DNA from 3 places in the Clostridium sp. TJA020 genome. Region 2 is predicted to be linked to each of the others. Evidence: riboswitches for the same ligand, from Rfam matches in the RefSeq annotation. Region 2 holds a riboswitch; each other region holds the start of a gene.
What was found. A riboswitch is a leader RNA that binds a small molecule or an ion and turns the genes downstream of it on or off. The one in region 2 is predicted to bind S-adenosylmethionine.
Positions count from the first base shown of each region.

Region 1: it holds a riboswitch for S-adenosylmethionine, as region 2 does, so the genes downstream of both, AC4FQ1_RS10040 (Na+/H+ antiporter NhaC family protein) here and AC4FQ1_RS06775 (methionine ABC transporter ATP-binding protein) in region 2, are expected to answer to the same signal.
Region 3: it holds a riboswitch for S-adenosylmethionine, as region 2 does, so the genes downstream of both, metK (methionine adenosyltransferase) here and AC4FQ1_RS06775 (methionine ABC transporter ATP-binding protein) in region 2, are expected to answer to the same signal.

Region 1 covers NZ_JBZEFC010000006.1:67,221-77,228, forward strand. Annotated here, with positions in the region: gene AC4FQ1_RS10015 (aldehyde dehydrogenase) at 1-758, opposite strand, end outside; gene AC4FQ1_RS10020 (DUF3298 and DUF4163 domain-containing protein) at 784-1,515, opposite strand; gene rluF (23S rRNA pseudouridine(2604) synthase RluF) at 1,723-2,619, opposite strand; gene AC4FQ1_RS10030 (anti-sigma factor domain-containing protein) at 2,609-3,763, opposite strand; gene ispF (2-C-methyl-D-erythritol 2,4-cyclodiphosphate synthase) at 4,036-4,509, shown strand; gene AC4FQ1_RS10040 (Na+/H+ antiporter NhaC family protein) at 4,570-5,901, opposite strand; SAM riboswitch class I at 5,978-6,148, opposite strand; gene AC4FQ1_RS10045 (hypothetical protein) at 6,286-6,960, opposite strand; gene AC4FQ1_RS10050 (HNH endonuclease signature motif containing protein) at 7,131-7,535, shown strand; T-box leader at 7,590-7,799, shown strand; gene thrS (threonine--tRNA ligase) at 7,873-9,804, shown strand; gene AC4FQ1_RS10060 (5-formyltetrahydrofolate cyclo-ligase) at 9,852-10,008, opposite strand, start outside.
Region 2 covers NZ_JBZEFC010000003.1:161,144-171,151, forward strand. Annotated here, with positions in the region: gene AC4FQ1_RS06765 (MetQ/NlpA family ABC transporter substrate-binding protein) at 1-798, opposite strand, end outside; gene AC4FQ1_RS06770 (methionine ABC transporter permease) at 834-1,472, opposite strand; gene AC4FQ1_RS06775 (methionine ABC transporter ATP-binding protein) at 1,472-2,431, opposite strand; SAM riboswitch class I at 2,549-2,679, opposite strand; gene AC4FQ1_RS06780 (DUF503 domain-containing protein) at 2,880-3,167, opposite strand; gene AC4FQ1_RS06785 (RidA family protein) at 3,367-3,744, opposite strand; gene ilvA (threonine ammonia-lyase) at 3,899-5,098, shown strand; gene AC4FQ1_RS06795 (MJ1433 family protein) at 5,146-5,922, opposite strand; gene AC4FQ1_RS06800 (MarR family winged helix-turn-helix transcriptional regulator) at 6,111-6,536, opposite strand; gene AC4FQ1_RS06805 (hypothetical protein) at 6,554-7,003, opposite strand; gene AC4FQ1_RS06810 (2'-5' RNA ligase family protein) at 7,292-7,825, opposite strand; gene AC4FQ1_RS06815 (hypothetical protein) at 8,154-8,663, shown strand; gene AC4FQ1_RS06820 (hypothetical protein) at 8,838-9,455, shown strand; gene AC4FQ1_RS06825 (hypothetical protein) at 9,722-9,997, shown strand.
Region 3 covers NZ_JBZEFC010000003.1:337,842-347,849, reverse strand. Annotated here, with positions in the region: gene murA (UDP-N-acetylglucosamine 1-carboxyvinyltransferase) at 1-543, shown strand, start outside; gene spoIID (stage II sporulation protein D) at 658-1,683, shown strand; gene AC4FQ1_RS07625 (peptidoglycan DD-metalloendopeptidase family protein) at 1,808-2,584, shown strand; gene spoIIID (sporulation transcriptional regulator SpoIIID) at 2,653-2,904, shown strand; gene mreB (rod shape-determining protein MreB) at 3,031-4,065, shown strand; gene yyaC (spore protease YyaC) at 4,095-4,634, opposite strand; gene AC4FQ1_RS07605 (hypothetical protein) at 4,741-5,349, shown strand; tRNA gene AC4FQ1_RS07600 (tRNA-Tyr) at 5,514-5,599, shown strand; tRNA gene AC4FQ1_RS07595 (tRNA-Val) at 5,609-5,684, shown strand; tRNA gene AC4FQ1_RS07590 (tRNA-Thr) at 5,712-5,787, shown strand; tRNA gene AC4FQ1_RS07585 (tRNA-Tyr) at 5,793-5,878, shown strand; gene AC4FQ1_RS07580 (hypothetical protein) at 5,999-6,733, shown strand; gene AC4FQ1_RS07575 (PadR family transcriptional regulator) at 6,734-7,057, shown strand; SAM riboswitch class I at 7,184-7,293, shown strand; gene metK (methionine adenosyltransferase) at 7,370-8,545, shown strand; gene AC4FQ1_RS07565 (hypothetical protein) at 8,578-9,204, opposite strand; gene AC4FQ1_RS07560 (DeoR/GlpR family DNA-binding transcription regulator) at 9,424-10,008, shown strand, end outside.

The sequences.
Region 1 (10,008 bases), on a different contig from region 2:
AATAAATAATCTGGTGCTACACAAGTTTGTCCTGCATTTAAAAGTTTTCCCCAAACTATTCTTTTTGCACTTAATTTTAAATTTGCATCTTTATCTATAATGCATGGACTTTTCCCACCAAGTTCTAATGTTACTGGTGTCAAATTTTTAGCTGCTGCTTCCATTACAATTTTACCAACTGTAACACTACCAGTAAAAAATATATAATCAAATCTAAGCGATAATAATTCTGATACGGCTTCTTTTCCCACTTCTGGGGCAACAACTTTTATATATCCTTCATCAAAATTATTATTTATAATTTCTTCTAAAAGTATTGATGTATGCTTTGATCTTTCTGATGGTTTTATAACAGAACAATTTCCACCAGCAATTGACCCTATTAAAGGAGCAATTGTTAATTGAAATGGATAATTAAAAGGACCTATTATTAAAGAAACTCCATAAGGTTCTTTATAAACATATGCCTTGCTTGGAAAATATACTATTGAACTTCTTTTTCGTTCCCTTCTACTCCATTTCCTTAAACCTTTTATCATAGTATTTATTTCTTCATATACTATGCCAAGCTCTGTAGAATATCCTTCAAAATAACATTTATTTAAATCCTTTTTCAAGGATTCTAATATTTTATCTTCATTATTTTTTAAGATTGATTTTAATTTTTTTAAATTGTGTATTCTAAAATCAATGTCCAAAGTTTTTTTGCTTCTATAAAACTCTTTTTGCTTTATTAAAACCTTCTCTAATTCCCCCATCCTATTTCACCTCTATTTCTTTACTTTATTTAATTTTATCATATATAAAGTTACCATCAAATTTTTGTATAGGTATATTAAACTCTGGAATTCCTGAAGCATATGGTGCTATTTCATATTGTCCATAATATATAACTAAATTATCTCCTCTTATAAAAAATTTAACATCATCATTTATCCCATTAAAACCTTCTGAACCTTCAAAATATTTATCTTTATTCAAATCTATTTGTCTATTAATTTCTTTGTCTATAAACAACTTATAATCATATCCATCTTTAAATAAATCTTTTATTTTTAATTTTTCTCCCTTTTCAATATCTACAGTATATGCATTTCTAGTTGTTATGCCATGTGCTCCTCCTGTAAATTGATAATAATCTATATAGAAACTCATTAAACTCTCTTTCTCTAAAGTTATAAAAAATTGTGAAATTAATTGATATTGCATATTGCATATATATCCTGCCTTTTTATAATCATTCAATATTCCCTTTACATCATTAATCCAGTCATCAGTCCATCCCTTTATTTCATTATTTATTAACTTTAACGAATTGGGAACTAATTGTGGATAACTTACATTAATTTCTATACACTTATTATTCTCTTTTATATTCTTTTCAATAATAAATTTATTCTCATTTAACTTATTATTATACCCAAAACAAGTTATCCACATACCCTGTGCAAAGTTTGTGATAAAAAAAATTATGAATATTAGTATTGAAATCTTTATCATACTTAGTTTTCTCATATAAATACTCCTTTTTTCTACATAATATACTTTAAAATTCAACTTTTTATTAGTATTCTTCAAATTTCAATAAATTATCTACAGCTATATCAACAACTTTATCACAAGTTATCCACAACCTTTTGTGGACAATGTTAGTAATATTTTGAATTTATATAAATATTTTATTATTAATAAAACTTAAATATATAATAAAAAGAAGTAGATTTATAAATCTACTTCTTTTGTCTTCTTAGATTTTTGTATTAAATCATTTATTCCTTGAAGTTCTTTTTTAGTTAAGTCTCTCCATTCACCAATTTTAAGATCATCTAAATTTACATTCATAATCCTAATTCTTTTAAGCTTAACAACATTATATCCTAATGCTTCACTCATTCTTCTTATCTGTCTATTCATACCTTGAGTTAAAATAATTCTAAATGTTTTCTCTCCTTCTTTTTTAACAAAACATTTTTTAGTAATAGTTCCAAGTATTTTTACACCATTACTCATTTTATAAATGAATTCATCAGTTATAGGTTTATCAACAGTTACTATATATTCCTTTTCATGATTATTTCCAGCTCTCAATATTTTATTTACTATATCACCATCATTAGTTAACATTATTAATCCTTGTGAATCTTTATCTAACCTTCCTATTGGAAAGATTCTTTTTTTATGATTTACAAAGTCAACAATATTTCCTTTTACCTTTTTTTCAGTAGTGCATGTTATTCCAACTGGCTTATTTAATATTATATAAACTAATTCTTCTTCTTTTGAAATTATTCTACCATTAACTCTAACAACCTGCCCTTTAGAAACCTTAAGTCCCATTTCTGCTACTTTACCATCAACAGTAACTTTTCCAAGTTCTATAAGTTTATCAGCTTCTCTCCTTGAACATATACCTGTTTCACTTATATATTTGTTTAGTCGAACTTCTTCACTTCTATCTAAGTGTTTTATAACATCTTTAGTATTTTCTTTTATAGTATTCTTTCTTTTAGATTTATTTATAGAAGCATTATTTCTAATCTTTTTATTTTTATTTTTATTTTTATTTAAATTATTATTTTTTCTTGTACTATTATTGTTGTTAGTTTTTTTAATTTTCATTTTTATCTTCCTTTATTTTTGCTTGATGATTATATAAACTTCTTTCATTTCCAACATTGTTTATAGTTAAATCTATTTTATTTTTAACTACATAACTTCTTGTATTTTCTAATGCTCCATATTTTATAGGTTCTCCTGTTACAGTAATTAAAACACCTTTCTCTGGCAACATACCATTTTCTTTTGCATATTTTAAAATACCTTCCAATGTATTATCTAGCTTTGCATGATTTAAATCTAAATTTTTAATCATATTCTCACCTTTATCTGTTGGGGAATACGCTTCTATCACATTATTAAAACAATTAAGCTCTAGTTTAACTTTAGATGTAGTATTTATAAGAATAGTTCTATCTACAGTATTATATTTATAAGTAAAAAATACTGCCCCTACCGTAATAAATATTAAAGCAACAATAATAAATGATTTAAAATCTCTCATTCTTTTTGTTGGTTCAGAATTAATTTCTTCTCCAATATTTATACCATCTTCTTTATGAACCTTACAAACCCTTCCTGTACTAGTTAGTATAAGAACACCATTTTTTAATATTTTTAAAACTATTCCTCTTTCTATTTTTGTTTTATCATCTTTATTATTTTCATTATTATTTATTTCTATAATTTCCTCTTTATTTTCATTTCCATCTTTTTTTTCTATTATGAGCTTCTCAATTATTATTTTTTTATTCTTTCTATTTTTTCTTTCCTTAAGAGAAACCACATTTTTATTCTTATCTTCTTCTTTAACTTCTTCAATTGATAAATAGTCTTGTAAATATTTATAATTAGGATTTGAAAAAATAATAGTATAAGCTATTATATAATCGCTCCATTCCATTAATTTTTTCTTATGTCTTTTTACCTTTTTAGATAACATATTAAACGGTATTTTTTTATGACTATTTATATATTCTAAAATTTCAACTTGCCCCACTATAAAAAAAGCAATATTTAATATTAAATTTAATTCATTTTCACTTGGTACATAAGTAAATAAATCCTTAATTAAAATATTATAAGAAAAAAGTTCTTCTTCAAATTTTAATATTTCTTCTTTTCTATGTTCGTTTACATTATTACTTATTTCTACTAAATTTGGAGTAGTTGAGAATTTATATTTATTCTTATCAAATATATCCAAATTACAATTCTCCCCTTTTAAAAATATTTTTTGTAGTTTTTTATCATTTTCTATCTTAATTATACATAAATACATTCTGATTTTAAATGAATTTAAAAATTTATATTATAATCATAATATTTTATAATATATTATAAGATAAAAGATTTATATATGTTAAAAATACATTATTTATATATTTTTTAAGCATAAAAATTATAAAACTTCTTTACTTCTTTATACTATCCTTTTATGCTAAACTTATAAAAGAAATATCAAAGAGGTGATTATATATGCGTATAGGCTTAGGTTATGATGTACACCGTTTAGTAGAAAATAGAGATTTAATACTTGGTGGAGTAAATATTCCTTATGAACTTGGATTACTTGGGCATTCTGATGCAGATGTATTAGTTCATGCTATAATGGATTCTCTACTTGGAGCAACAGCTCTTGGTGATATAGGTACACATTTTCCAGATAACGATCCAAAATACAAAGGAATCTCTAGCATAAAATTATTATCAGAAGTAGGGAAACTTTTAGATAGAAACGGGTATGAAATAACTAATATCGATTCAACAATAATTGCTCAAAAACCTAAAATGGCACCACATATAGAAGAAATGAGAAAAAACATAGCCAAAGCTTTAAATATTGATTTTGATATGATTAATATAAAAGCTACAACTGAAGAAGGTTTAGGTTTTACTGGTGAGGGACTTGGAATATCATCACAAAGTATATGCTTAGTTACTTTAAAATAATTAAAAGAACACTATTTTAAAATAGTGTTCTTTCTTTATAAATATTTTTATATAAATAATTTATAAACTATCAACAAAATTTAAATTTTCTTTTTCAATATTAGCTTCTTTATTTCTTGCCCAATATATAAATATTGCAATTACAGCTGATATTCCCATAAGATATGGATAATATAAATACCCCATTATCTGAAATGCAGATACTCCAGCAAGTGATGATGCTGATATAAGTTGTGCTCCATATGGGATTATTCCTTGGAATACACATGAAAACATATCCATAATTCCTGCAATTCTCTTTGGCTCTAAGTCAAATTCATCTGATATATTTTTAGCTATAGGTCCAACTGTTACTATTGCAATAGTATTATTTGCTGTACATATATCAACCAAACTCGTAAGAGCTGCTATTCCAAACTCCGCTCCTCTTCTTGTCTTGAATTTTTTCATTCCTTTGTTAAGTATATACTCTATACCACCATTGTATTCAATAAGAGCTATCATTCCTGATATTAATAAAGAAATTATTATAAGCTCGCTCATCCCACTAATACCAGTAGCTAAATTTTGAAATAATCCAATTATATCAAAACTTGAAGTAAGTATACCTATAACACCGGCTAATATTATACCTGATGATAAAACAAAGATAACATTAACACCTAAAAGAGCTGCTACTAAAACACCTATATAAGGAACTATTTTTATAATGCTATATTCATAAGTTCCTAAACTAAATCCTTGTGTTCCTCTTGTTATAAAAGCAAAAATAATTGCTGTAATTATAGCTGCTGGAAGAACTATCTTAAAATTCATTCTAAACTTATCTCTCATATCACAACCTTGAGTTCTTGTTGCTGCAATTGTTGTATCAGATATTATTGATAAATTGTCCCCAAACATAGCTCCACTTACTACTGCGCCAACCACTAAAGCAACCGCAATTCCAGTTTTCTCAGATATACCAAGTGCTATTGGTACTAATGCAACTATAGTTCCCATTGAAGTCCCTACAGAAAGAGCTATAAAGCAAGCTACTATAAATATACCTGAAATTAACAGATTTGGAGGTAATACAGAAAGTCCTAAATTTACTGTTGATTCAACTGCACCCATAGCTTTCGCAACACTTGCAAAAGCTCCTGCTAATATAAATATTAAAATCATTAAAATTATATTAGGATTACCTGCTCCCTTACAAAAAATATGTAATCTTTCCTCAAAACTAATTTTATTATTCATAATCAAAGCCGTAACTGCTGCAATTAGAAATGGAATTATTACAGATACAGCATAAAAATCTTTTGCTATTAAAGATATTGAAACATATGAAACTATAAATACTAATAATGGCATTAATGCCAATACACTACCTGTTTTATTATTTTTCAATTTAAAATCCCCCTTTAATTTTAATAAAAAAAGCTTCTGATAGAAATCAGAAGCTTTATAAACTCTATATAAACACCACTTATCTATCAGTATTTAACTGCTGGAATTAGCACCACACCAAATAATTTATCGTATGACAAATTTCCAATGCAAAATTAATTACATTGAAAAATTATAGTCTTCCCTATATTATTTAGTAGGTTGCCGGGTTTCAAAGGGCCAGTCCCTCCACCACTCTTGATAAGACTTTATTTAATTTTTAATTTATTGTAACAAGTACTAACCATTAATGTCAATATATTTTTATTTTCATAAATCCCTATTTATACCTTTAATCAAATAAAATATAGGATAAAATTTAAGTTTTATCCTATACTTTTTTATTTATAATACCTCAGTTAGTTTATCTAGTATTACCTTTCTAAATACATTAGCTGCTTCTTTATCATGAGAAATTTTATGTGATATCTCAACAAAATCTTCTGTTGAAATTCCAATAGTATTTTTAAACTCTTCACATTTTCCAGTCATAATTACTGAATCTTTTATAAAATCTGCTAAATCTGAAGCTCTTTTAAATACTTTTATATACAAAAATTTGCTGTTATCTCCAAGCCAAGCTTTATTGAACTTTCTTGTAAAAGTTTTAAGTTCATTTAAAATTTCATCTTCTGGCTTATCCCACATATAACTTAATTCATCATACTGTTCTTTCATAATTTCTTTTTCTTTTTTTGTGATTTTACCTTTAGAATATAAGTTATTAATTAATTCTTTTGTTGGTGAAACTGGTACTTTCATAATTAATTTTTCTGTACCATTTGCCCAATTATAAAAGGCTTTTTGCATAAATGAATGTTGGAGATAACCTAAAAGGGCTCTGGAATTTGGGAAGTATGAATACAAACTCTCTATCCCATTTTTATTTGAGAAAATCAAAGCATGTATATATACAGACTTTGAATTAGGCATTTCATGTGTGAATGCATGCCCTCTCACAGCATTGCAATCATTTACATTTTTGCCCCAAAAACTGAATGAATTGTAATTATCCTTCATAAATATCACCTTTCCTCATAAATCTCAATATAATATACTATAAAGTATATGCTATACAATACACCCTATATAGTATATTATACTACTTTTTATTGTTTCTATTCTTGATTTTTATAAATATTTATATTAATATTCTGTAAATAACATAAAACTTTAAGGAGGTTAATCATTTGTATTTTTGTGAAATATGCAATAAAAAAGCCGATATCCACCATATAGTTCATAGAAGTGAGGGAGGATTTGATATAGAGCTAAATTATATGTATCTATGTCCTGAACATCATCGTGGAAAAAAAGGGCCCCATCATTGTCTAAAAACAGATATATTTTATAAAATTAATTTTCAAAAAAAATTATACAAGCTATTACCAAAAAGATTTTATTCATTTAAAGAACTTTGTATAATATTAAATGCATCAACTAATATAATTAAGCGTTTGACAAAAGACTTAAAATTATACAAAGAAGGCTATAAAAAAGAGGAAATTATTTTTATATTGATGGGAAAAGCATATTATTCTGAAGAATTATTGCAAAATATAGAAATCGAAGAACTTTGTGAAAGCATTTATTGACATCTTAAAATTGTATGATTATAATTAAGATAAATTATTTTATATAAATTTATATTAAACGCATTGATGAGAAGAGTAAGTTAACCCCTTATATTAAGAGAGAAAACACATTAGCTGTAAGTGTTTTTATATAAGCTTAGCTGAAAACTACCTCGGAGTGGCTCTAATCCAGCCCGTAATTGTCACGTTACGACATATTAAAGTGACTCTTTATTTTTAAGAGTAACTAGAGTGGAACCACGGATATTATACTTCGTCTCTAAATTTTGAGACGAAGTTTTTTTATTTAGTAATTAAATTTAAGTTTAAAATAAATTTCAGAAAGGAGTTTTTTAAAATGGTTAAAATCACTTTAAAAGATGGATCAATTAAAGAATTTGAAAATGATGTATCAGTATTAGAAGTAGCAAAAAATATTAGCGAAGGTCTTGCTAGAAACACATTTTGTGCTAAAATTGATGGAAAAGTTGTTGACTTACGTCAACCAATAAATGAAGATTGCGAGCTTGAACTTTGCACATTTGACTCACAAGAAGGAAAAGATGCTTTAAGACATACAGCTTCTCATGTATTAGCTTATGCTGTAAAAAGGTTATTCCCAAATACAAAAATCGCTATAGGACCAGCAATAGAAAATGGTTTTTATTATGATTTTGATAAAGAAGGTGCCTTCTCAACAGAAGATTTAGCTAAAATCGAAGCTGAAATGAAAAAAATAATTAAAGAAAACCCTGAAATAGAAAGATTTGAACTTCCAAGAAATGAAGCTTTAGAACTTATGAAAGATGAACCTTATAAAGTTGAACTTATAAATGACTTAGGTGAAGACGAAGTAATATCTTTCTACAAGATAGGAGATTTTACTGATCTTTGTGCAGGACCACATATAATGTCACTTAAACCAATGAAAGCTATAAAACTTTTAAGAAGTGCTGGGGCTTACTGGAAAGGTGACGAAAAGAATAAAATGCTTTCAAGAATTTATGGAACTGCATTCTTAAAAAATAAAGATTTAGAAGCTCATATAGAAGCTATGGAAGAAGCTAAAAAAAGAGATCATAATAAACTTGGTAGAGAATTAAAATTATTCACTACTGATGAAAATGTAGGTCAAGGACTTCCTCTATTAATGCCAAAAGGAGCTAGAATAGTTCAAACTCTTCAAAGATGGGTTGAAGATGAAGAAGAAAAAAGAGGTTATGTTTTAACTAAAACTCCTCTAATGGCAAAAAGTGACCTTTATAAAATTTCAGGACACTGGGATCACTATAAAGATGGAATGTTCGTTTTAGGTGATGAAGATAAAGATGATGAAGTATTTGCTTTAAGACCTATGACTTGCCCATTCCAATATGCAATTTATAATTCAGAGCAACATAGTTACAGAGATCTTCCTGTAAGATTTGCTGAAACTTCTACTCTATTTAGAAACGAATCATCAGGAGAAATGCATGGACTTATAAGAGTTAGACAATTTACTTTAGCAGATGGTCATATTGTATGTACTCCTGAACAATTAGAAGAAGAATTTAAAGGTGTTGTAAGCCTAATTGATTACATAATGAGTACTTTAGGAATAGATGGAGATATTTCTTATAGATTCTCAAAATGGGATCCAAATAACACTGAAAAATATATAAATAATCCAGAAGCTTGGGAAAATACTCAAGATATAATGAGAAATATATTAGATCACTTAAATATAGATTACGTTGAAGCTGATGATGAAGCTGCATTCTATGGACCAAAACTTGATATTCAATTTAAGAATGTACATGGAAAAGAAGATACAATAATAACTGTACAAATAGACTTTGCCTTAGCTGAAAGATTTGACATGACTTATATTGATAAAAATGGTGAAAAGAAACGTCCATATATAATTCACAGATCATCAATTGGATGTTACGAAAGAACTTTAGCAATGCTTATTGAAAAATATGCAGGAGCATTCCCAACTTGGCTTGCACCAGTTCAAGCAAAAGTTCTTCCATTATCAGATAAATATAATGACTATGCTGAAAAAATCGTTAGAGATTTAAGAAATAACGGTGTAAGAGTTGAAGGAGACTATAGAGCTGAAAAACTTGGTTATAAGATTAGAGAAGCTAGACTTGAAAGAACTCCTTACATCTTAGTTGTTGGAGAAAAAGAAGCTGAAAACAATACAGTTTCAGTAAGAAGTAGAAAAAATGATGATGAAGGTTCAATTGATTTTGAAAGCTTCAAAGCTAGATTACTTAAGGAAATTGCTAATAAAGAAAGATAATTTTAAAAAAGAGCTTAGAAATTCTAAGCTCTTTTTAATGCAATTTATTATTTAATTATCCTTTTTTCTGTTATTATTTTATCTACTTTTATATCATGTTCCTCAGTTGATATATGTTCTAAAACTTGAAAATCATAAGCTAATACAACTTTATTAATATTTACATTGGAACTACATAAAAGTCTATCATAATATCCTCCACCA
Region 2 (10,008 bases):
TACAGCCCCATCATATTTACTATTTATAAATTCTTTACACTCATCAGATGTTAAAGCTTTATTTAATGCTTTAATTTTTTCACTATCTTTATTATCTTCTCTTACAGCTATTATATTTGAATATAGCTCAGCTGCTTTTGAATTTTTATCTTCAATTATCAAGGCATCCTTTTTAACTGAAAATCCAGAATCAATTGCATAATTACCATTTATTACAGCAGCATCTACATCTTCTAATGACCTTGGTATTGAAGCTGCTTCTAACTCTTTAAATTGTAAATTCTTTTTATTCTCTGTTATATCTTTTGGAGTTACAAGCTCTCCTTCTTTAATTTTTATAAGTCCTTTTCCTTCCAAAAGCCTTAAGGCTCTTGCTTCATTGGATGGGTCATTTGGTATTGCTATTAAAGCTCCATCTTTAAGTTCCTCTATACCTTTAATCTTTTTTGAATATAAACCTAATGGCTCTAGATGCACTTTTTCAGTATAGTTAAGTCCTAAGTTCTCTGCCTTATTTTGTTCATTTAAATATGGAATATGCTGAAAATAATTTGCATCAAGACTTCCTTCTGAAAGTGCTTTATTTGGTGTTACATAATCAGTAAATTCTTTTATCACAACTTTATATCCTAAATCTTCAAGTTGTGGTTTTATATGTTCTACAATTTCCTTATGTGGTACAGGCGATACACCTATAGTTATTGTTTTATCATCTGATGACTTATTTCCTCCGCATGCTACTAATGATAATGATAACGCCCCAATTAATATACTTGTTAATAATCCTTTTCTTTTCATAGTTAAATTCCCCCTCTTTATTTATTGCTTATATTTTATTTTGAAAGTTTTTTATAAAAATAATTACCAAGACATTGTAATCCTTGTACTATAACTATTAAAATTATTATAGTTACTATCATATATTCAGTTTGATATCTATGATATCCATATCTTATTGCTACATCTCCAAGTCCACCACCAGCTACTGCCCCTGCCATAGCTGAATATCCAATAACGCTTATTATAGTTAAAGTAAGTCCAGAAACCATACTTGGCATTGCTTCTTTAAACATAACTTTAAATATTATTTGTTTGTCTGTTGCTCCAAAAGATTTTGCTGCCTCTATAACACCCTTATCCACTTCTCTTAGTGAAGCTTCAATTATTCTTGCTATAAAAGGTGCTGTTGCAATTGAAAGTGGTACTATCATAGCTTCTTTTCCAATAGTTGTCCCAATTATAAATTTACTTAATGGAAAAAGCGCTACCATAAGTATTACAAAAGGAAAACTCCTAAGGGTATTTACCACAAAATCTAAAATTCTATAAACACTTTTATTTGGCCTTAAACCATCTTCTGCTGTTAAAGTTAAAACTATTGCAATTACAAATCCCCCTATAAAAGCAAAAACTGTTGATAATATAACCATATAAAAAGTTTCTATCGTAGCTACTAATATTTCATTAAACATTAAATCACCTCCCATTCAACACTTTTATTTATAAGATAATTTATTACATCTTCCTTTTCCTTCTCCGAAACATTTATTACTAAGCTTCCTAAAACATCATCTCCAAACTTTTCAAGTCTTCCACAAACAATCGAAAAATCTAAATTCATCTCTCTTGCCATTTTTGTTATAATTGCATTTTCAGAAAAACTTTTTGGAAAAAATATTCTTATATTAACCCCTTCCTCTGGTAAAGTATCATCATCTTCTCCTAAAAATTTTCTAAGAGAAACTCCTGGTTTTAAAAATAACTCTGAAGCTTTTCCTTGTGCTTTAACTACTCCCCCTTCTAAAAGAGTTATATTTTCGCAAATATCTTTTACAACTTCCATCTGATGTGTTACAACAACAATTGTTATTTTTAATTCTTTATTTATTTTTGATAAAAGTGCTAATATATCTTTTGTTGTTTTTGGATCTAATGCTGATGTTGCTTCATCACAAAGTAAAATTTCTGGCTTTAATGCTAAAGCTCTAGCTATTGCTACTCTTTGCTTCTGGCCTCCACTTAATTCCTTTGGTTTACTATCTTTTTTATCCTCTAGTGAAACTAATTTTAAAAGTTCTAAAACCCTTAAATTTATATAATCTTTTTTATATCCCCAAACTTCAAGAGGTAATGCTATATTTTCATATACTGTTTTTCTATCTAAAAGATTAAAACTTTGAAAAATCATCCCCAAATTTTTTCTAATATTTCTGATATCCTCCTTACTTAAATTTTTTATTTCTTTTCCTATAACTTTTAAACTACCCTCATCATATTTTTCAAGACCATTTAAGCATCTAAGTAAAGTTGATTTTCCAGCTCCACTATGTCCAATAATTCCATATATATCTCCTTTTTTAATGTTAAGTGATATATTATTTAAAACTTTAAAATCCCCAAATGTTTTAGATAATCCTTTTATTTCTATCAAACCTATATACCCCCTTTTTGTTAAAAATCTCTTTTTAATGTATTAGTTTAAAATAAAAATGCGCTAGAGAATAATATCTCTAGCGCATATAAGTATAACTTGCCCTATAAAATTACTCTCTCATCTATCAAGTATATGAATACTTGCAGGATTTGGCACCACATATAAAGTAATAACTTTAAATCATTACTAATTACATAGGTTGCCGGGCTTCATAGGGCCAGTCCCTCCACCGCTCTTGATAAGAACCTAATATTTCATTTTCAAACTTCTTGTATAATAATATAATATCTTATACATTTATTGTCAATAAGTTTTAAAAATTTTTATATAAATAGTTTTCTATATAAATATTTTTTATATAAATAATCTATGTCTATTAATTAAAACTGTTACAATTTTATTTATTAAATAACTTTCAAAATTTAAGTTTTAATAACTTCATAACTTAGAATATTTCTGTTTCCTCTTCAATATCTACAATTTCACCATCACAATTTTCTTCAATAAAATCTATAATCTTTTCTTTCATAGAATGAGCTATTTTTACATCTGTGCAAACTGCTGATATACCAATTACCGCCATCTTGTGTTCATCTTGTCTATCTACTTCACCAACAGATATATTAAATTTATTTTTTAATTTTTGAGTTATGCTTTTTACAATCATCCTTTTTTCCTTTAAAGAATTTACCCAAGATGCTCTAATTGTTATTTTCATAAGTAAAATATCCATAAATACCTATTTCCTTTCTATAAAGTATTTTTTTGATATAAGCAATTTATATTTTTATAATAATACATATTCTAACCAATATAAATTGTATTACTTATAATTTCACAAAAAATAATCAACTTATTCACAAAATTTGTAATTAATGAATAAGTTGATTATATTGTTTAAAAAAGCATAAAAATTTAATATTCTATTACTTTTAAGCTAATGCAATTACTTCTATTTCAACTTTTGCATCTAATGGTAATTTAGCTACTTGAACACAGCTTCTTGCTGGTGGTTCTCCTTCAAAAAATGTAGCATAAACTTCATTAACAGCTACAAAATCATTTAAATCTTTTACAAAAACTGTAGTTTTTATAACTTTATCCATATTTGTTCCAGCTTCTTCAAGTATTGCCTTTATATTATTTAAACTTTGCTTAGTTGCAGCTTTTATTTCTGTAACTAATTCTTTAGTTTCTGGATTTATTGGAATTTGTCCTGATGTATAAACTAAATTTCCAATTTTAATTCCTTGAGAATATGGTCCAATGGCAGCTGGTGCCTTATCAGTTTTTATTATTTTTTTATCCATAAAAATCCCCTCCAATTTATATCATTTTCTTTATTATAGGTTAATTTTTTTAAAAAGTCTAAATATTTTAATTATTTTTAAAAAATACTTGACTCAAAAATTTACAAAAATGTTATAATGTTTGTGAGAATAATACATGAGAGAGGTGTTATGTATGCATTTAGATAATATTAAAGCTGCTAGAGAAAAAATTCAAGATGTGGTTGTAAAGACACCATTACTTTATAGTAAATTCTTCTCTGAAAAAAGCAACAATAATGTTTATATGAAATGTGAAAATTTACAATTGACTGGCGCCTATAAATTAAGAGGTGCGTTAAATAAGATGATGAGTCTAACTGATGAAGAAAAATCAAAGGGTGTTGTATGTTCATCAGCTGGTAATCATGCTCAAGGAGTTGCTTATGCTGCAAATCTTATGGGAATAAAATCAACCATAGTTATGCCAACAACTACTCCATATTTAAAGGTTAAGTCTACTAAAGACTTAGGTGGAAACGTTATATTAAATGGTAAAGTATATGATGATGCATATAACTTTGCAAAGCAAATAGAAAAAGATGAAGGTGCTGTATTTTTGCACCCATTTAACGATATAAATGTAATATATGGACAAGGTACTATAGGTCTTGAAATAATTGAAGACCTTAAAGATGTAGATGTAGTGATTTGTCCAATCGGTGGTGGTGGATTATTAAGCGGTATATCACTAGCATTAAAAGAAATTAATCCTAACATAAAAATAATAGGTGTTCAAGCATCTGGTGCTAACGCAATGGAGCAAAGCTTCTTAAAAGGTAAATTAACTCCACTTCCTTCTGTAAGTACAATTGCAGATGGTATTGCTGTTAAATCACCTGGAGACCTTACTTTCTCAATTATAAAAGATTATGTTGATGAAGTTGTAACAGTTACTGATTATGAAATTGTTGATGCTTTTTTAGCATTAATTGAAAAACAAAAATTAGTTGCTGAAGCATCTGGAGCAGTTTCACTTGCTGCTTTATCCAAGCTTAATATAAAAGATAAAAATGTTGTTTGTATAATAAGTGGTGGTAATATAGACATGCTTACTATTACTTCACTTATTAATAGTGCATTAGTTTCTAGAAAAAGACTATTCTGCTTTACTATAGAGCTTCCAAATGCTCCTGGTGAACTTAATAATATTACTAGAATACTTGGAAATCTTCGTGCAAATGTTGTTAAACTTGAACATAATCAATTTAAAGCCGCTAATAAACTTAGAAATACTTTACTTGAAGTTACAGTTGAAACGAATGGTGAAGATCATATAAATACAATTAAAGATACATTTAAAACCGAAGGTTATATAATACAACAACTTTACTAAAGATATAAAAAAGACTTTTTCTAAATTTGAAAAAGCCTTTTTTTATCTTAATTTTTTGTTTTACAAATTAATCCACATGTTTTAAGTTTTTCTTCAACACTTCTAGTATCAAATGGATTATGAAGCATTGCTTTTAAAAATAATTGAGGATAATCTCCCTTTAAATGTTTCATATACCTAACCCATATTCTACTTAATTGCTCATATGCTATAGTTATATCCTTTTCTATATGAGACTCATCACAACAATTGCATATAAGATTATAATACCTGTCATCAAATTCCTCTAAAAGATGAAATAATGACATAAGTAACTCTGAAAATATCTCATGCTCCATTAAGGCTTCATTTCCTATAAAAGATATTAACATTTCTTTTTTTAATTTTAAAATAGTTATAACTTTTTCCACATCTATTTTTTTAATATCCACTGAAAAATCATGTTTATCCATAATATCTTCAAGCTCTTTAAAATCCTTTTTGCTCCAATCTTTATTAACTATTGCTACATTTGCAAGATTTTTAATATCTTTATCCCCTTTTGCAAATTCTTCTAAAAGGTCTGCTCCAAATTCTGAGAAGAAAACCCCTTTTATCATACTTAACTTTTCCATTCTATGTTCTTTTTCACGATTTTCTAATAACTTTTCAATTATAAATGCTGTGAAAAATACTTCCATTGGTATAAATGCTATATCAGCAAATAAAAATATCAAAGTATGATGTAAATCCCTAAAAACTAAATAATGAAGGTAATGTAAAAATAGTGATAATGCTATAAGTCCTACCCCAATCATTATAGTTTCTCTTTTATGTTTATTCATATAACCCTTATTCCTCCCCAACATATATAAAATAAATCTATCTTTAAAATTCCATATAATTATAAATATTTTTCATTTTCAATACAAACAATTATTTACCAATTATATTATAAAATACTTCTAAATTCATGTAAGGTTTTAAATAATTAAATTAATGCATTAAAAAAGGATATTTTAAAATATCCTTTTTATCTTTTTATTTTATTTTTAGTAAATATTAAATTTTCTTTTAAATTAGCTAATTCTTCGTCTGTAAAATTTTCAAATACATTTTCAAAACTATCATTAATTGTTTTTTTAAATTCTTTTGCAAATTCTATACCCTTTTTCGAAAATTCAATATAAGTATTTCTTTTATCATTAGGATCTTTAATTTTATTTATATACCCTAATGATTCTAATCTAGTCACAATTCCAGAAACTGTTCCCTTAGATAATGACATCTCATCACATATTTTAGAAATATTAACTTGTCCATTATGTGCTATTAATTTTATAACCATAATTTGTTGATAAGTAAGACCACTATCTTTTAAATTATCACTTATTATATTAACTGTATTTGAGTATATTTCCTTAATTAGCATAGCTATTTCGAATGAATCACATTTCATTTTAAAAACTCCTAAAGTTACATTTTAAATTTTAAATTAGTACTTGAAAATTTAAATGAACTTATAAGGAAAAGAACTCCTGCCATAAATAATGCAAAACCTAATCCTATATAAAATGTTCCAACATACACTGGATTAAATATTCCAATACTTCTTACAGTTATACCAAAGAATATCATAAAGCCCATTATTAAATAACTTCTAACATCAAAAAATGAAAATGCACAATGCTTTTTTAATTCACTATTTATTATTCTTGTTGTATGTTTTTTAAACATTTTACTAAATATAAATTTAAAAAATACAAAAAATATTATTGCTGCAAATATGATGCTATATATAAAGCTTCCATGATGTGACTCTACATCTCCTATACCTATAGTAAATACCCTAAAACCTGCGAATCCCCATACTAAACCAGCTATTAATAATAAAGTTCTTTTATTAACTTTTATAAAATCTTTCATAATATCATCTCCTAAATTTAAAATAGTTCTTATGCGAACTATCATATTAATACTATATTCCTAACCATTATCTTTGTCAATAACAATTATTCATTAATATTAAATTTTCATAATTTGATAATATTTTTATAAATAAAAGACACCACTTATCAAATAAGCAGTGTCCTGTAATCAATTGTCTAAGTTTTCACTCCTTGATTACATTATTATATTGCCCTAAAAAATAAATGTTTATTCAACATTATTTAAAAATTTATAATAAAAATTTTATTACAGCAAATATAAATTTTAAAATAATCTTATGCTATCAGTAAATTTTCCGTTTTCCATCTCAACTTTGTATAATGCTATACCTTCTAAACTGGCATCAAAAGGTTCATAAATATCTATAACAAAATTCATTACTTCTTTTAATTTTTCTTTATTTAATCCTATTGCTAAACTACAGTGTGGATTCCACTTTCCAGGCAAATAATAAGTTCTTGCTGTATCATTAAACTCTTTAAAAAATTCATAATATTCCCTATGCATCTTAATAATTTCTTCAGTTACTACTGGCTTTGCAAAGCATGTCCCCGTAGTTGGAAAGGCACCTATAGCATCAAATCTTGTATCTATACTCTTTAATTTATTTTTAAATTCTTTCATTTTTGCTATAAATCTATTCTCATCTACATCTTCATAAATTGCTAAAGTTATATGTGGAAATAATCCCTCTGTATCAATTAAACTAGAATCTATTCCTTTATCACTAAGTGACTGCCAAATATACGTAACATACCTTGATGCTCTATTATCTAAAAACATATCTACTATATACATTAACTCTTCCTCCCTAGTTAGCCTACCCATATAGCATTATTAACCATTTTATTTTAATATTTATATTTTATCATATTTATTTATAATATGTTTATATTCAGTTATAGTTAAATATTTTTTTACTATATTTGTCGTAAAATAACTAAAAATTCCTATATTTTTATAAAACTCAGGAATTTTATTGTGTATTTCTTACAAAATCGAAATGTAAATGTAATCAAAACAAATACTTTTAAATTGCTAATTATGATAAAATATTACTATAAAGTATTAATTTATTATATTTAGAATACAATATGTTTATTGTACTTAAAAAGCAGGTGTGTATATGAGATTAAATAAAAATATAAGGATTATCTTCTTATTTATATATATTTTATTTTCTTTTAATATCATTAGTTGCTCTAGTTATTATAGATGTTCTAGAAAAAATAATTCAACTATAGAAGCTAATTCTTCTAATTATAAAGTTAATGATTATTTTAAAGAATCATTAAACAATGCCCTTTGTGATAGTACCCTATTAATTTCTAATATAAAGAAAAAAGGAAATAAAAAATCAGATTATATAAATTATTTAAATACTTACAAAAAACAAATTGAAAAAATATCATTAGATTTTACAAATAATACCCAAAACTTAGATACTTCTAAGTCAAAAGAGTTAATTTCCATTGCTAATAACATGTTTAATTCATTAGAAGAATCTACATCTAACATATCTTTAGGAATAGAAAATAATAGTCCTAAAAAAATAGCTAAAGGTTTTTTATCTTTTTTAAATGCATTACATAATTTAAAAAGCTATTATGTAGCTCATTATGAAAATAAAAGCTAATAAGTTTATATTTTAATAGTTTAAAATTAAATATTATTAGCTTTTTTAATTTAATTTTATAAAGCTAAAGACTTTTTATTTAAAATTTGTTGTTTCTTTTAAAGAGAATTTTTATAAATTTAGTGATATAATATTTTTAAAATATAAAGTATATATATATGGAGGGATGATTTTTTGAATAAAGAACTTAAAGTTAAAAAAATAGATGAACTTATTAAAGAGTTGTCTGAATATAAATCTGCTCTTCTTGAAGATATTCCTTATGAAAATTCTAAAGCATTAGACAAGCTTATAATTGATAAAGATAAAAATATTTCAGAGTTATTTAATTGGAGCTCTGAAAAAATAAGAATAGAATATGCTGAGTTTTCAGAAGAAAAAAAGGAAGTTATTTTAATGTCCTTAAATACTAGCTTTTTAGCTAAAGAAATTGTAAATGGTTATGTTGTTTCTGATATGGAAGGAAACGTAATTGTTGCATCAACAAAAATATTTAGCAACTTTATTGCAGAAATAAGAAAGAAGTTTTTCATTGAAGAAAAATATATAATAGAGCTTTGCAAATTAAATGAAAATAGACAACTTATTGTTAATTTTATGAAAGATTATAATTATAATTCTATGTCAGAATATCCTGGTGATTTAAGATTTGACTTTGATTTTAATTACGTATCCTTTAAATATGATAATGATGAAATAGAAGTAATTGATCCAACATCTGAAATATATAATAAATTTAGCAAACTTTATCCAAAAGCAGTATTAAGTAGCATAAGACCCCTTGGTTTCTAATTTACATAATTTTTTAAATTAATCTTTAAAACTTAATTTTCATAATGTATTTATATCATTTATAAGATTTTTCAAAATAAATTTATTTTATTATTAATTTAAATTAATAATAAAATATTAAATACTAAAATTAATTATTTTAAAATTGATATTTATTGCAATACTTATAAAAGAATATAAATTATTTATTCAACTAAATAATTTGATTAATATTATTATAAAGAATAAAATATATAATATAAACTAAAGCAAGGAGATGAAGTAATATGTTTAATAGAAAAGTCTTACTAGAGCTTGATACAGTTTATTATAATATGAAAGATTTATTAGATGCTATCTTAAAATATTATACAGATAGAGGGACTATATGTAGTGTAATAGGAACGGATTCTCGTGGAAATCCTATTCTTCTTATAAATTTTAAAACTTATGAATTAAGGGTTAAAAACATTACTCCAGGTATGAATTATTATTATCTATTACCTGATGAAAAATGGCCACCTTTAATGTCAATGCAACAAGTAATTTTAAAAGAACTTTAATTTTAAAAAGA
Region 3 (10,008 bases), 180 kb from region 2:
TTTATGGTTGCAGCAGCAATGACTAATAGCGTTATAAAAATAAATGATATAAATGAAGAACATTTAAGACCTTTAATAGAAAAGTTAAAAGAATGTGGAATTATATTTAATGAAGAAGAGGATGGAATAATAGTAGATGGTAGGTTTGATAAAAAGCCTGTTGATATAAAGACGTTACCATATCCAGGATTTCCAACAGATATGCAACCTCAGATGATGGCTTTATTATCAATTTTAAATGGGTCTAGTTTAGTTACAGAAACAGTATTTGAAAATAGATTTATGCATGTTCCTGAATTAGTAAGAATGGGAGCTAATATCAAAATTGATGGTAGAGTTGCAGTTGTTGAAGGTGTAAGAGGATTAACTGGATGTGAAGTTAAAGCCACAGATTTAAGAGCTGGTGCTGCTATGATATTAGCAGGTTTAGTTGCTGATGGAGTAACAGAAATATCTGATATATATCATATTGATAGAGGGTATTTAGATATAGAAGAAAAATTTAGAAATCTTGGTGCAGAAGTTTATAGAATAAAAAAATAGAAGGTATAATACCTTCTATTTTTTTATGTGCTTTACATAAATATAGCTTTAAATGTACTATTTTTATTTAAAAATCATATAAATAAATGTATACATAAAGAGGAGGGAATGGGAATGAGGGAGAAAGATATAATAGAAAATATTAAAGATATATGTATAACAACATTATTTATTATGGTATTTATTCTTATTATTCCATATATACTTATGGGAAGTGGTATAGAAAATTTTACTTCAAATGAAAATTTAAATAATAGTTCTATTATTAATATAAATATAAAGGGTGAGGAGAATGTTAAAGTATTTAGGCATAGTACTAATAAAATTGAAACTATTCCTGTAGAAGAATATTTGTTAGGTGTTGTTTCAAGCGAGATGCCAGCGAGTTTTGAGTTGGAAGCATTAAAGGCTCAGGCTATAGCTGCTAGGACATTTTATTATAGTAAAAGGCTTAATAATTGTAAGGAAGCAAAAGGTGGGGAAATATGTGATGCTGTCCATTGTCAGGCATATATGAGTAAAGAAGAAAGGTTAGAAAAGTGGAGTGATAAGGAACGTAAGAATAATTATGAAAAAATAAAAAAAGCAATAAATGAAACAAAGGATATGGTATTAATATATAAAGGAAAACTTGTTTTATATCCACAATTTTTTTCAACAAGTTCTGGAAAAACAGAAAATGCTGAAGATGTATTTTCATCTGAGGTACCTTATTTGAAATCTGTTTTTAGTAAGGGGGAAGAAGTTTCTAATTCTTATGAATCAGAAAAAATAATAAATAACAATGATTTTATAAATATAATAAATACAAGTTATGCTAAAGCCGGTCTTACAGAAAAAAATATAAGAAGTAAAGTAAAAATAAAATCAAGAACTGAGGGGGGATCTGTAAAAGAAATTAAGATAGGAAATATAACTATTAAAGGAACAGATTTTAGAAAGATGTTTGATTTAAAATCTGCAAACTTTACTTTGGAGTTTTCAAAAGATAATGTTAATATATCTTGTAAAGGTAGCGGGCATGGAGTTGGAATGAGTCAATGGGGAGCGAATATAATGGCCAAAAATAATAAAAAATATGATGATATATTAAAGCATTATTATACTGATATTGAAATTGGTAAGGTAAAATTCAAATAAATTTATAGATATTTAAAGAGTGATATTTGATTAAAAATCAAATATCACTCTTTTTATTATAATTTTTATTAAAAATGTATTATTTTTCATATTATGGACACAATACGAAAAGGAGGTGTTTATTATGAACAAAAAATCAAATGGATTAAATGAAAAATTTAAAGGTGTAAAAAACTTCTTTAAGAAAGAAGGTTTTTATGTAGCGTTATTTGTTGGATTATGTGTAATCACTATAGGTGGAGCTATAGCAATAAAAAGTGCAACAAATAATAAAGAAGATCAATCACAAACTCAATCACAACAAGAGATAACACTTAATGTTGAGGAAAATAAAGAAGGAAAAGTTGATAGTGTTATGGAGAATTCCGAAAGAGTTGATAGTACACAAAACAACAAGAAAGAAGAAAATAAACAAACAAGTCAGGCTGTAGGAAATACTAATAAAATGAATTTTACTAAACCTGTAGATGGAATATTACTACAAAGTCATAACGAACCATACCTATTTAAGGATGGAAAGGTTGTAAAAGATGGAGAAAAAGGAGATTCAAGTTATAGCTATGGTGGAATATCTGTTAAAGCAAAACTTGGAACCCCTGTAAAAGTAGCTGAAGCTGGAGTTGTTGATGAAATTGTTGAAAATGATGTTACTTATGGCGTTACTGTTGTAGTTAAACATGCAAATGGAATGAAAACATCTTATGCAAATTTAGATAAAGCATTAAAAGTTAAAAAAGGTGATAAAGTTACTAAAGGTCAAGAAATTGGAAAAATTGGTAATACATCAAGCACTTTAAAGATGTGTGTTAAAGAAGACTTTTTACATTTAAAAGTTTTATTAAATAAGAACAACAAATACACAGAAGTAGATCCATTAAAATACTTTAATTATAAAAAATAATTAGGTGAAAAATATTAATCAGCCATTTTAATATGGCTGGTTAATATAAATTTAAGGAGGTAGTACTCTTGAAAGATTATATTCAAGAAAGAGTTTTAGAAGTAGCACAATATATAATAGATTCGAAATCAACAATAAGAAAGACTGCTAAAGTTTTTGGAGTAAGTAAGAGCACTATTCATAAAGATATGACCGAAAGATTACCTAAAATAAACCCTATAATTGCTGAAAAGACTCATAATATTTTAGAACTTAATAAAGCAGAGCGTCATATAAGAGGTGGAAAAGCTACTAAAATGAAATATAAATCAGCTGAATAGACTATTATTAAGAAGCTTAAAGTTAAATAAGTAAGTTGAATTAAATCCACATTCAATATATAATTTACTTTATATTAAAAGTGTAAAATTTTCTAATATATAAATAAATTAGGAGTGGATTTTAAAATGTGGTTTTGGAAAACAGGAAGTGAATTAGGGATAGATTTGGGAACAGCAACTGTATTAGTTTATGTAAAAGGAAAAGGTATAGTATTAAAGGAGCCTTCAGTTGTTGCAATTAATAGAAATAATGGAAAGGTTTTAGCAGTTGGAGAAGAAGCAAGAAAAATGATTGGAAGAACACCAGGAAATATTGTTGCGGTTAGACCTTTAAAAGATGGAGTTATATCAGATTATGATATGACTGAAAAAATGTTAAAAGAATTAATAAGAAAAGCTTGTGGAAGCAAAAAGATAATGGCGCCAAAGGTTATGATATGTATACCATCACAAGCATCAGAAGTTGAAAAGAGAGCTGTTATGGACGCAGCAAGAAATACTGGTGCAAAAAATGTTCATCTTATAGAAGAACCCCTTGCAGCTGCAATAGGCGCAGGCCTTGATATAACTAAGCCAGATGGATATATGATAGTTGATATAGGTGGAGGAACTTGTGATGTTGCAGTAATATCATTAGGCGGAGTAGTAGTTAGAAAATCAATAAAAGTCGCAGGAGACAAGTTTGATGAAGCTATTATAAAGTATGTAAGGAATAAATATAAAATAATGATTGGTGAAAAAACAGCAGAACAAATTAAAATTGAAATAGGATCAGCTTTTGATAATTCTGCAGAAGAGAAAATCTCAGTTAAAGGTAGAAATTTAAGAACAGGGTTGCCAGATGAGATTATGTTAAATTCAACAGAAATAAGAGAATCTCTAATAGATACAGTTAATTTGATAGTAGATTCCGTTAAGTTAGTACTTGAGAAGACACCACCTGAAATATCAGCAGATATAATTGAAAAAGGAATCTTAATGACTGGTGGAGGTTCATTACTTAAAGGATTAGATAAACTCATAGAGGTAGAAACAGGCGTTTCAGTTAAAGTTGCAGAGAATTCAATTGAAGCTGTTGCAGAAGGTACAGGTTCTGTTTTAGGATATATTGATAAATTAGATAAAATTGTAAATCGCGAAGAAGTAGTTTTAATAGAGTAACATTATAAATACCCCTTTTATAGGGGTATTTATAATGTTTTTTTTTCTTGATAATTGTATTCATAATAAGCATGTAAAATACCTTTTGAAATAACTTTTGCAATATCAAATACAAATGATAGTCTTATTGAGCGTTTATAAAATAAATCTGCATGTTCATTTGAATCTATAATACCAACTATGGATTTTTGACCTACATCAGGTAATGATTTTCCTACACCTTTTCCAGGCCTAATAGGAAAATCTCGAATGTGAACTTCACCTATAGAAGATTCTTCACCTAAACAAGCATCTATACCTATAATGTATGAGTTAGGATGGTCAGATAATATAGACTTTAATTTTTTATCTATATTTAATGCATGAATTGGAGAGTCAATTGAACCATAAACAGGAATTGGTAGCATACTTTCTTTTAATAATGTTCCGACTAAAGGCCCAAGGCAATCACCTATACATTTGTCAGTACCTATACAAACAATAACTAAATTTTCAGAGAAGCATTCTAGTATAGATTGAGCAATTGTATAGTAAGCAAAAGGGTCATTGTAATGAACCTTTTTTTCCATATATACACCTCCTTGAAATATATATATGAAATTAAAATATAGAATAGAAGATATGAATAAGAAAAAGTAAAATGGACAATATCTAATATAGGAGGTGTACATAAATATGAAAAAATTAGTAATAACAATTTTACTAGCAATGGCAACATCCTTGACTATTTATTTTATTAGCTTTTGGACTCCTAGCAATAATATTATTGATATAGAAAAATCAAGAGTTAATAATGTAGGGGAAGGTAGTAATGAGAAAAATATAGAAGACAATAAAAAGAATGATGTTGTTAGTAAGGATAATATTAAAGATAAAGGGGATAAATCAAAATTAAGTGATGAATCTATTAAAAATAAAAAAGAAAATTTACTAAATGAGAAAGATAATAAATTAAACTATAATGAAGAAATAAAAAAAGATATTAATCATAACAATGAAGGTAAATCAAGCGAAGCGAGCGTAAAAATATTTAATGTAAATAAAAATGAGATATTTGAAAGTCTAAGTTTAAAAGATAAAACTAAGTTATTGTCTGTTGCAAAAAAGATATCAACAGTTGATGGAGAAAAAATAAAAAATAGTATTAAAAATGAAGATGAATTTAGAGGAGTTAGTGAAGCTTTTAAAATAATTAAGCTTAGGCTTACAAAAAAGGATTACAATGAAGTAAAAGAGATACTTTCACCATATATAAATATAGAATTATTAGAACAATTGGTATAATGTAAGTTTTATAGTAAAATGGTGAAAAAGATAGAATTTTAAAGTTAAATAAAAATAATTCTGTTAAATGGCATAGTTTTTAATTTGAAATAAATATGAGTTAACTATATACTAACTATTGTCGGTTGAGCGAGTAAGCCAAACGACTTAAAACTTTAAAAGATGGTGGAGTTCCCGAGTGGCCAAAGGGGGCAGACTGTAAATCTGTTGTCAGTTGACTTCGAAGGTTCGAATCCTTCCTCCACCACCATTTATTTGTGGGCGCATAGCTCAGCTGGGAGAGCACCTGCCTTACAAGCAGGGGGTCACAGGTTCGAACCCTGTTGTGCCCACCACAAACTTTAAAAGTTAAAAATAAATGCGCTGATGTGGCTCAATTGGCAGAGCAGCTGACTTGTAATCAGCAGGTTATCGGTTCAAGTCCGATCATCAGCTCCAAATTAGGTGGAGTTCCCGAGTGGCCAAAGGGGGCAGACTGTAAATCTGTTGTCAGTTGACTTCGAAGGTTCGAATCCTTCCTCCACCACCAAGCACTAAGAGTATTCTTAGTGCTTTTTTATTTTTCTTAGTACCTTGTTTGACAAAGTATATACCTTGTAATACAATGTATATATAATTATAAATAGATTTTATAAGGGAAGTGAATAAGATGAGTATAAAGGGTGTATATTTAAAAGAAATAAATAAGTTAAGTCGATTAATGAGAGAGAAAGATAAAAGAATATATGAAGAAATTATAATATATATGAGATTATCAGGTTTAAAGGATATAGATATAGAAGAAACTTTAATAGAAATAGGGGATATGATTATACAGGCAGAGAATGATAATAAAGATATAAATTATTTGATAGGAGATAATTATATACAATTTTGTGATAATATAATTAATGAAATAAAATCTAAGTATAGTAGATTTGATAAAATAATAAATAATTTTAAAGTTCAAGTATTTTTAATATCCATGGCTGTTTTATTTACTATAAATTATTTAATTACTCAAGGAATAACTTTATTCAAAGATAAAAGGTTTACTTTAAATTATAATCTTACAATTAATCAATTAATTTCAAATTTAATAATAAGTATAATTTGCTATTTAGTATTTTCAGAGATAAAAAAAGATTCTATAAAGAATTATAAAATCAAATCTGATGTAAATTTTAAAAAAATAGATAACAAATTAATAAAATTCATTATTTTATTTTCTATGATTTCATTTGCTATAATAATAACTGTTAAGACAATAGTTCCGCAAATAAATTTAATTGATACAAAAATATATTTTTTAGTATTACCATTTGGGATTTTATATGAATTAAATGAATATATTAATGAGAAAGAATATAAAAAAAGAAGAGGGATAAAGAAAGAGTTGATATAAATGAATAAAAAAACACAAATGCTTAAGGGAACATTAGAAGGGTGCATATTAGCTATAATATATAAGAAAGAAACTTATGGATATGAAATAATATCAACTTTAAAAGAATATGGGTTCGATAATGCTTCAGAGGGAACTATGTACCCTTTACTTTTAAGATTGGAAAAGTCCGGATTTTTAACTGCAACTATTAAGGATTCTGGTGTTGGTGCAAAAAGAAAATACTATAGTCTAACTGAAGAGGGAATAAATAAATTAAATAATTTTATAAAAAATTGGAATGAATTAAAAATGAATATAGATAATATAATCAGCTCAGTATAAATCGATTAAATTTAAATATAATTTAATGGATTTATATATTTAATTAAAATAATACAATATAAAAATATTGACTATTAAAAATCTATGTGTTAAAATTGCGATTAGTAAAATAATTAAATAAAGAAGCTCTTATCAAGAGAGGTGGAGGGAGACGGCCCTATGAAGCCCAGCAACCTACAAATATTTAAATATTATGTGTGGTGCTAATTCCAGTAGTTTATACTACAAGATAAGAAAGATTAGAATACAATCTCTTCTTATCGAAGAGTTTTTTTTATTGTAAAAATATTAGAAAATTCGGAGGAAAAAGGAATGAGAAGATTATTTACATCAGAATCAGTTACAGAAGGACATCCAGATAAAATCTGTGACCAAATTTCAGATTCAGTATTAGATGCTATATTAGCAAAGGATCCACATGCTAGAGTTGCTTGTGAAACATGTACAACTACTGGTATGGTAATGGTTATGGGAGAAATATCAACTAACTGTTATGTTGATATTCCTAAAGTTGTTAGAGAAACAATTAGAGAAATTGGATATGATAGAGCTAAATATGGATTTGACTGTGATACATGCTCAGTAATGACAACTATAGATGAACAATCAGGAGATATCGCTATGGGTGTTGATGAAGCACTTGAGTCAAGACAAGGAGAAAAAGATGAAGTTGAAGCAGTAGGTGCTGGAGACCAAGGTATGATGTTTGGATATGCTACAAATGAAACAGAAGAATTTATGCCTACTCCAATTGCTATGGCTCATAGACTTTCAAGAAGACTTACAGAAGTAAGGAAAAATGGAACATTATCATACTTAAGACCAGACGGAAAAACTCAAGTTACAGTTGAGTATGAAAATGATAAGCCAAAGAGAATAGATACTATAGTAATTTCAACTCAACATGATGAGTGTGCTACTTTAGAACAAATTCAATCAGATTTAAAAGAACATGTTATAAATGCTGTAATTCCAGCAGAATTATTAGATGAAAATACAAGATATTTCATAAACCCAACTGGAAGATTTGTTGTTGGTGGACCACAAGGAGATAGTGGATTAACAGGAAGAAAGATAATAGTTGATACATACGGTGGAATGGGAAGACACGGTGGTGGAGCATTCTCAGGAAAAGATGCAACTAAAGTTGATAGATCAGCAGCATATGCAGCAAGATGGGTTGCTAAAAACTTAGTAGCAGCTGGAGTAGCTGATAAATTAGAAATACAATTAGCTTATGCTATTGGAGTTGCAAAACCAGTATCAATTCAAGTAGATACATTTGGAACTGGAAAAATAGATGAAGCTACTATAGTTAATATAGTAGAAAAAGTATTTGATTTAAGACCAGGAGCTATAATAAGAGATTTAGATTTAAGAAGACCAATATATAAGCAAACAGCAGCTTATGGACACTTTGGAAGAACTGATGTTAAACTTCCATGGGAAGAGTTAAATAAGGTAGAAGAAATAAAGAAATTATTATAATTTAAAAAAGATGCCAGATTTCTGGCATCTTTTTAATCTTCTGAATTAAAATTTTTTAATTTTGGAAACTCACATTTATAGCATTCTATATTTCTTAAAAAGTCTAAACATTCTTTAAGGTTATTCTTTAATGTTAATCCATTTTCTTCTAATACTTCTATTAAATTTTGATTTTCAAATTCATAATATCTATAATATTCTCTAGCTGAATCCTCATAAGCTTTTAGTAAATTTTTATCTTTAAGGTTATTTTTAATTTCCTTACATAAAAAGAAATTGCAAACTGGAGTTCTAAATTGAGGTGGGATAGAGCATCCTTTACCATCTTCAACAAAAGGACATGCTTTAAAATGTATTGATAAATCTGTTCCTTTAAATAAATCACTTCTAGTATGGTTTTTAAATTTTTCATAGTTAATTTTATCAAAATATCCAATTGCTTGGATGTAATAATTAAAAATCTTTATGTTTTTGTTATTTAATATTCTTTTTATGACTAATTGTCCTTCTTTAGATTTAGTCATTCTTTGTAAATCAAATAAATTGAACTTAGGGATAATAAAAGCAACATCCTCTATGTTTAAATTTGCATAAACTTTCTGCAATATCACTATGACAATCATAGCATTTATCACAAAAATATCTGGGAATTTTTTCATTAGATTTTACACATAAAACCATAATAATATAACACCTTCTTTAATTATTTTATAGAATAATTTATTTTAAAAAGTATAAGTTAAGTATAAGATAAATATTTGTATTTTCCATAAAATAACTATGTATACAAAGTAAAAAAAGTCTTTGAATTATTTTGAATGAAAATGATTGACTTTGATTGAAAATGATTGTATTATATAGACAAAGAGGTGATGTAAATGTTATCTGAAGAAAGATTTGAAAGAATCTTAAAGCTTTTAGAAGAAAAAAATACAATTACAGTCACAGAATTAGTTAAAGAATTAGATACTTCTGAATCTACAATAAGAAGAGATTTGAATCATTTAGATAAAATGAGAAAACTTAAAAAAGTTCATGGTGGAGCAAAGTCAATAACTAGAACTTATGAAACTAGAGATGATGAAGTGATTGTAAGACAAGGTCTAAACGTAGATGATAAAATTAAAATAGCTAGATATGCAGCAAGTCTTATAAATGAAAGTGATTTTGTTTATATTGATGCTGGAACTACAACTGAACTTATGACAGATTATATAACTGAAAATAAAGCTATATATATAACAAATGGAATAGCACATGCTAAGAAATTAATTCAAAAAAAGTGTAAGGTATATATAATTGGTGGAGAATTAAAATTATCTACAGAAGCTATAATTGGAGTTGAGGCTATAGATAGTTTAAAGAAATATAATTTTACTAAAGGTTTTTTTGGAACAAATGGAATTGATAAAGACTCAGGATTTACAACTCCTGATATTCAAGAAGCATTAGTAAAAAGAGAA